Regions from separate parts of the Cellulosimicrobium sp. EB106-03-01-XG111 genome, predicted to be linked through region 2. Evidence: riboswitches for the same ligand, from Rfam matches in the RefSeq annotation. Region 2 holds a riboswitch; each other region holds the start of a gene.
What was found. A riboswitch is a leader RNA that binds a small molecule or an ion and turns the genes downstream of it on or off. The one in region 2 is predicted to bind S-adenosylmethionine.

Region 1: linked by a shared signal. The riboswitch ahead of AC3WT4_RS00230 (methylenetetrahydrofolate reductase) and the one ahead of AC3WT4_RS08160 (ABC transporter substrate-binding protein) in region 2 are both predicted to bind S-adenosylmethionine.
Region 3: linked by a shared signal. The riboswitch ahead of AC3WT4_RS17755 (NAD(P)H-dependent oxidoreductase) and the one ahead of AC3WT4_RS08160 (ABC transporter substrate-binding protein) in region 2 are both predicted to bind S-adenosylmethionine.

The regions. Positions count from the first base shown of each region.
Region 1 is NZ_JBYTEQ010000001.1:51,869-54,122, reverse strand. Features, by position in the region: gene AC3WT4_RS00235 (sodium/solute symporter) at 1-853, shown strand, start outside; SAM riboswitch class I at 1,065-1,167, shown strand; gene AC3WT4_RS00230 (methylenetetrahydrofolate reductase) at 1,173-2,234, shown strand.
Region 2 is NZ_JBYTEQ010000006.1:239,211-241,464, forward strand. Features, by position in the region: gene AC3WT4_RS08155 (LLM class flavin-dependent oxidoreductase) at 1-709, shown strand, start outside; SAM riboswitch class IV at 885-998, shown strand; gene AC3WT4_RS08160 (ABC transporter substrate-binding protein) at 1,102-2,254, shown strand, end outside.
Region 3 is NZ_JBYTEQ010000026.1:357-2,610, reverse strand. Features, by position in the region: gene gdhA (NADP-specific glutamate dehydrogenase) at 1-1,008, opposite strand, end outside; SAM riboswitch class IV at 1,246-1,348, shown strand; gene AC3WT4_RS17755 (NAD(P)H-dependent oxidoreductase) at 1,403-2,002, shown strand; gene AC3WT4_RS17750 (flavin reductase family protein) at 1,999-2,254, shown strand, end outside.

The sequences.
Region 1 (2,254 bases), on a different contig from region 2:
CGGGCCGGGCGGCCTCGACGCCTACGCGACCGTCTCGCTCCTGCTCGCCCTGCTGCTCGGCACGACCGGCCTGCCGCACGTCCTCGTGCGCTTCTACACCTCGCCCGACGGCGGCTCGGCCCGCCGCACGACCGTCGTCGTGCTCGTCATGATCAGCGTGTTCTACATGGTGTCGAGCACGCTCGGGCTCGTGGCGCGGGTCGTCGCGCCCGACCTCGCGGCGCCCGGCGTCGCGGACACCGTCGTCCTCACGCTGCCGACCCGCCTCGTGCCCGGGCTCGGCGGCGAGCTGCTCGCCGCGCTCGTCGTCGCCGGGGCGTTCGCCGCGTTCCTCGGGACGTCGTCCGGGCTCGTGGTAGCGCTGGCGGGCGTCGTGAGCCAGGACCTGTTCGGCGGCACCGTGCGGTCCTTCCGGTGGTCGGCGGTCGCGTGCACGCTCATCCCGCTCGCGTTCGCGCTCGTCACCATCCCGCAGGGCCTCGTGACGAGCGTCGGGACGGTGTTCGTCTTCGCCGCGTCCGCCTTGTCCCCCGTCATCCTGCTCGGCGTCTGGTGGCGCGGCCTCACCGCGCGCGGCGCGGTGGCGGGCATGGTCGTGGGGGCCGTCCTGTGCGCGACGGCGCTGCTCGCGTCGTCCGCGCTCGTCGCCACGGGGTACGGGAGACCGTCCGGCGACACGGCCGACGGCGTCCCCGGCGTCGTGCGCGCCCTGCTCGCCCAGCCCGCCGCCTGGACCATCCCGCTCGCGACGGCGACCGTCGTCGTCGTGTCGCTCCTCGACCGGCGCGGCCCGCCGCTGCGCACCGACCGGTTCCTCCGGCGTCTGCATGTGCCCGAGCGCCGGCGGGCTTGAGACCCGGAAGGCCGACGACGACCCGTCGCCACGCTCGGCGTCTGGGACATCGCTCGAGCACCTGAGATCTGTAGCGGAGGAAACCTGAAATTCGTCGCGTAGAGAGACTGCGATCTGTAGCGCGGGACGTCGGTACGCCTCCGACTGATCCCTCCGCATCTCACCTGGCGGGCGCTCTCGACCGCATGTCGGATGGGTCGTAGGATCGTGGCAACCATCCAGAGCGGTCGAGAGTCCTGGCTCGACGACACCGCAGCAACCCGCCGACGGAAGCCTCCCGAGGACAAAGGTGCTAACGCCAGGGTCGATGGAGTGACGCATGACCTCAGAGGCACCCTTCGCGCACCGTCCGGGCCGTCCGCGGCCGACGGTGTCGTTCGAGCTCATGCCCCCGCGCCGACCGGACGCGGCCCCGAAGTTCTGGGAGACGGCACGCCGTCTCGTCGCGACGCACCCCGACTTCGTGTCCGTGACGTACGGCGCGGCGGGCACCGACCGCGCGACCGCGCGCCAGGTCGTGGGACGGCTGCTCCAGGGCACGCCCGTGCTGCCGATCGCGCACCTCACGTGCGTCGGGGCGTCGCGCGAGGACGTGGAGTCGGTCATCACCGACTTCCTCGACGAGGGCGTGCGGAGCTTCCTCGCGCTGCGAGGCGACCCGCCGCGTGACCAGCCGGACTGGCAGCCCGCGCCCGACGGCGTCCGGTCGTCGACCGAGCTCGTCGCCCTGCTGCGCGAGGTCGAGGCGTCGCGCTGCGCGTCCGACCCGGCCGTCGCGCTGCGCGGCGCGGCCCGGCCGCTGACGATCGCCGTCGCGACGTTCTGCGACGGCAACCCCGCCGCCGGCACGAGCCGCACCCAGGAGGTGCGCCGCCTGTGGCAGAAGCAGCAGGCCGGCGCGAGCTTCGCGATCACGCAGCTCTTCTACGACGCGTCGTCGTACACCGACTTCGTCGCCGAGGCCCGTGCGGCCGGCGTGACGATCCCCATCCTCGCCGGGCTGCTGCCCACGACGGAGCCCGCGCGGCTCCGTCGCGTCGAGGAGCTCACGGGCGTGCGCGCGCCCCAGCACCTGCTGGACGCGCTCGACGCCCTGCCCGACCCGGAGGCGCAGCACGCCTACGGGATCGCGTACTCGGTCGACCTCGCGCAGCGCGTCCTCGACGCGGGCACGCCCGGTCTGCACGTGTACACGTTCAACAAGCACCGCGCCGCTCTTGACCTGCTCGAGGGTGTCCACCTCGGCGGCGGGTCGGGCGGGACCGGGGGCGGCGCCAGCGCCGCCGCCGCCCCGCTCGTCCCGGACCTGGCCAGCGGGCCGTGGGTCACCGGCACCTCCCTGCCCACGACGAGCGCCGCCACGCACGGCGCGCCCGTCTGACCGGTCCTCCGGACCAGCAA
Region 2 (2,254 bases):
CGAGTACCTCCAGGAGAACTACGAGCTGCTGCGCCTGCTGCTGTCGGAGGAGGACGTCAGCTGGAGCGGGCGGCACCGCCACGCGCTGGAGCACGCGACGACGCTGCCGCGGCCGTTCGCCGGGCCGTTCCGGATCTGGCACGGGTCGGCGACGTCGCGCTTCGCGGTGGACCTCGCGGCCCGGTACGGGGACCCGATCGTCAGCGCCAACGCGTTGCAGCCGCGCGAGAACTACCAGGTCCTCATCGACCGCTACCGCGAGCGGTACGCGGCGCACGGGCACGACCCGGCGTACGGGTTCGTCGGGTCGGGCTCGGGCGGGCTGTTCCTCGCCGACACGACGGAGGAGGCGATCGAGCAGTACCGCCCGATCTACGAGGGCCAGGTCGCGGCGGCGGCACGTCGCGGCTACGGGGCGGACGCCGTCGGGAAGGCACCGAGCTTCCGGACGGTCGAGGACGCCGTCGAGCGCGGGCCCGCGCTCGTGGGGTCGCCGGAGCGCGTGGCGGAGAAGATCCTCGACTACCACGCCTCGTACGGGCACGATCTGCAGTCCGTCTCGGTGAACCACCTGATCCCCGCGACGCAGCAGGAGGACGTGCTGCGTCGGTTCGCGGAGGAGGTCGTCCCCGTCGTGCGGGCCGAGGTGAAGACGGACCTCTGGAGCGTGGCCGACGCCCGTCGCGCGGCGGGCTTCACCGCGGCCTGAGCGAGCACGCCGGACCGGAGGGGCCCGTCTCGCCCGGCGAAGCGGGCCCTCGCCGTGCTCGTGACGGCCCCGCCGACAGGTCGCGACGTCGCGGAGCAGGAAACAACCGTCCGCCTGGCGGGACGCGCGTCTCGATACTTGACTCAACCAGTCGGGATTGTCTTTCCTGCTCCCAGGTGACGAGCGTCAGCACGCAGGCCCGGCTCGCTGACCAGCAACCCTTCGACGTGACGGGGTGCTCCGGGAACGACCTGACCGCGCCGCTCCCGCGGCGCGGTAAGCACGGCACACCGGTGGGCACCCCCGCCGCGCCGGCCCTGGGCCCGGCGCGGTCGACCACCGGCGCCGGACGACCGCCGGTCCTCAGCCGGCACCGAGGAGAGCAGCACGACATGATCCCCACACCTCACCGACGCCGGTCCCTGACCGTCGTGGCGGCGGCCGCCGCCACGGGCCTCCTGCTCGCCGCGTGCGGCGGCGGGTCCGGCACGTCCGACGACGGCGGGTCGCCCAGCCCGTCCGGCGAGCCCGTCGCGGGCGGCGACCTGACCTTCGCGATCACGGTCGACTCGCACTGCCTCGACCCGCAGCAGGTCGGCAACAACGACGCCATCGCGGCGGCCCGCCAGACCGTCGCGTCGCTCACGGCGCAGGACCCGGAGACGGGCGAGATCCTGCCGTGGCTCGCGGAGAGCTGGGAGGTGAACGACGACGCGTCGAGCTACACGTTCCACCTGCGCGACGACGCGACGTACGCCGACGGCACGCCGATCGACGCCGAGTCGGTGAAGACGAACCTCGACGCGATCGTCGCGCTCGGTGCGACGGCGTCGCTCGGGTCGCAGTACCTCGTCGGCTACGAGGGCACGACCGTCATCGACCCGCAGACCCTCACGGTGGACTTCGCGGCGCCGAGCGCGCAGTTCCTCCAGGCGACGTCGACGTTCTCGCTCGGCCTCCTCGCCCCGTCCTCGGCCGACCTGAGCGTCGAGGACCGCTGCGCCGGCAAGTTCGTCGGCTCCGGGCCGTTCTCCGTGAAGTCCTACACGCAGGACCAGGAGATCGTGCTCGAGAAGGTCGCGGGCTACGCGTGGGGCTCGGAGGCCAACGACCACCAGGGCGAGGCCTACCTCGACACGGTGACGTTCAAGGTCATCCCCGAGGCGAGCGTGCGCAGCGGCAGCCTGCAGTCCGGGCAGATCGACGCGACGGCCGCGATCTCGACCGTCGACCTCCCGCAGTTCGACGGGAACGGGTTCTGGCTCGAGTACCGCGCGAACCCGGGCGTCGTGTTCAACCTCTTCCCCAACGAGTCGAGCCCGCTCGCGGGCGACGAGGCCGTGCGGACGGCGATCCTCCGGGGCATCGACCGCGAGCAGATCGCGGACACCGTGCTCAGCGAGCAGGACGAGCCGGCCACGAGCGTCCTGTCGCACTCGACGCCGCTCTACGAGAGCGTCGCGGACGAGCTCGCCTACGACCCCGAGGGCGCGAAGAAGATCCTCGACGACGCAGGCTGGGTCGAGGGCGCCGACGGCGTGCGCG
Region 3 (2,254 bases), on a different contig from region 2:
GCCGTTCGCGACGAGCTGCTTGGCCGCCGCCTCGTCGAGCTCGTTCTGCGTCGCGCACGGGAGCGCGACGTCGCACGGCACGTCCCAGATGGACCCGTCGGTGACGACGCGGGCCCCGGGCCGGCGCGCGGCGTAGTCGGCGACGCGCCCGCGCTCGACCTCCTTGATCTGGCGCAGGAGCTCGAGGTCGACCCCGGCCTCGTCGACGACGTAGCCCGACGAGTCGGAGAACGCGACCACGTTCGCGCCGAGCTGCTGCGCCTTGGCCGTCGCGTAGATCGCGACGTTGCCGGAGCCCGAGACGACGACGCGGCGCCCGTCGAGCGCCTGCCCGCGCGTCTCCAGCATGTTCTGCGCGAAGAGGACCGTGCCGTAGCCCGTGGCCTCCGTGCGGACGAGCGAGCCGCCCCACGAGATGCCCTTGCCCGTGAGGACGCCGGACTCGTAGCGGTTGGTGATGCGCTTGTACTGCCCGAAGAGGTAGCCGATCTCGCGGCCGCCCACGCCGATGTCGCCCGCGGGGACGTCCGTGTTCTCGCCGATGTGGCGGTAGAGCTCGGTCATGAACGACTGGCAGAACCGCATGACCTCGCCGTCGGACCGCCCGCGCGGGTCGAAGTCGGAGCCGCCCTTGCCGCCGCCGATGGGCATGCCCGTGAGCGAGTTCTTGAAGATCTGCTCGAAGCCGAGGAACTTCACGATGCCGAGGTAGACCGACGGGTGGAACCGCAGGCCGCCCTTGTACGGGCCGAGCGCCGAGTTGAACTCGACGCGGAAGCCGCGGTTGATCTGCACGCGCCCGGTGTCGTCCACCCACGGGACCCGGAAGATGATCTGGCGCTCCGGCTCGCACACGCGCTCGAGGACGGCGGCCTCGACGTAGCGCGGGTGCTTGCGCAGCACGGGGCCGAGCGAGTCGAAGACCTCGCGCACGGCCTGGTGGAACTCGGCCTCGCCGGGGTTGCGACGCAGGACCTCGTCGTAGACGGACTGCAGTCGGCTGTCCATGGGTACTCCTCGTCTGACGCGGGCGGAACTCCTGCTGACGGTACGCCTGTGCCAGAAGCTCCCGTCACACCGTCTCACTCCGCGCGCACCGGCACGGGCGGCCGCGGAGCCGGGTCGGCCCGCACGAGGCGGCACCGGGCGGCACGAGGGGCACCGGCGACGACACATCCGTCCACCCACTGAGAAACCCTACCGATCCGGTGCAGTTTCCCGAGGCGGTTGCTATACCCGTCCCCAGGTCACGAGCGCCAGCGCCAAGCCCCGGCTCGCTGGCCGGCAACCCCCTGTCACGGCGGGGTGCTCCGGGAGATGACCAGGCCGGGCCCGGCCTGCCCCGCCACCGGCGAGGACGGCCCGCACGGCAAGCGTGATCGACGACTACTGCGAGGTGCACATGACCCACCACCCCACCCACCCGACGGTGCTCGCCGTCTCGGGCAACCCGCGGCCCGGCTCGCGCACGCTCGGCGCCGCCGAGACGGTCGCGCGCCGCGTCGCCGACGTCCTCGGCACGGCCGACGTCGCCACGGTCGACCTGGCGTCGTTCGCCGCCGAGGTGCTCGCCGCCGACCACCCGGCGGCCGACGTCGCCCGCGCGCAGCTCGCCCGGGCGACGGTCGCCGTCGTGGCGACCCCGGTCTACAAGGCGTCGTACACCGGGCTGCTCAAGGCCTTCCTCGACCTCTACGGCCCCGACGGGCTCGCGGGCGTCGTCGTGGTCCCGCTCGTCGTGTCGGGGAACCCGGCGCACGCGCTCGTCGGGGAGGTGCACCTGCGGCCCGTGCTCGTCGAGCTCGGCGCCGTCGTCCCGACCCGGTCGCTCACGGTCACCGAGCCGCAGCTCGCGGACCTGGGGCCGGTCGTGGACGCGTGGCTCGCGCGCGAGGGCGACGCCCTGCGCCGCGCCACGGCACCGCTCCCCCCGGCGGGGGACCTCCCGTCGGCCCGCACCGACGAGGCCGTCGCGGACGCGTTCGCGGGGGTGGCCCGATGACCGCCGAGCTCACCCACCTGGAGGCCCTCCTGGCCGAGCAGGACGAGCCCCAGCTCTCCCCCGACGAGTACAAGGCCGTGTTCCGCGGCCACCCCGCGGGCGTCGCCGTCGTCGCGCTCGAGCACGGCGACCGCCTCGTCGGCTTCACCGCGACGTCCGTCATCTCCGTCTCGGCCGCGCCCCCGCTGCTCGTGTTCTCGCTCGCGTCCACGTCGTCGTCGTGGCCCGCGGTCTCGACGGCGCGCACGCTGA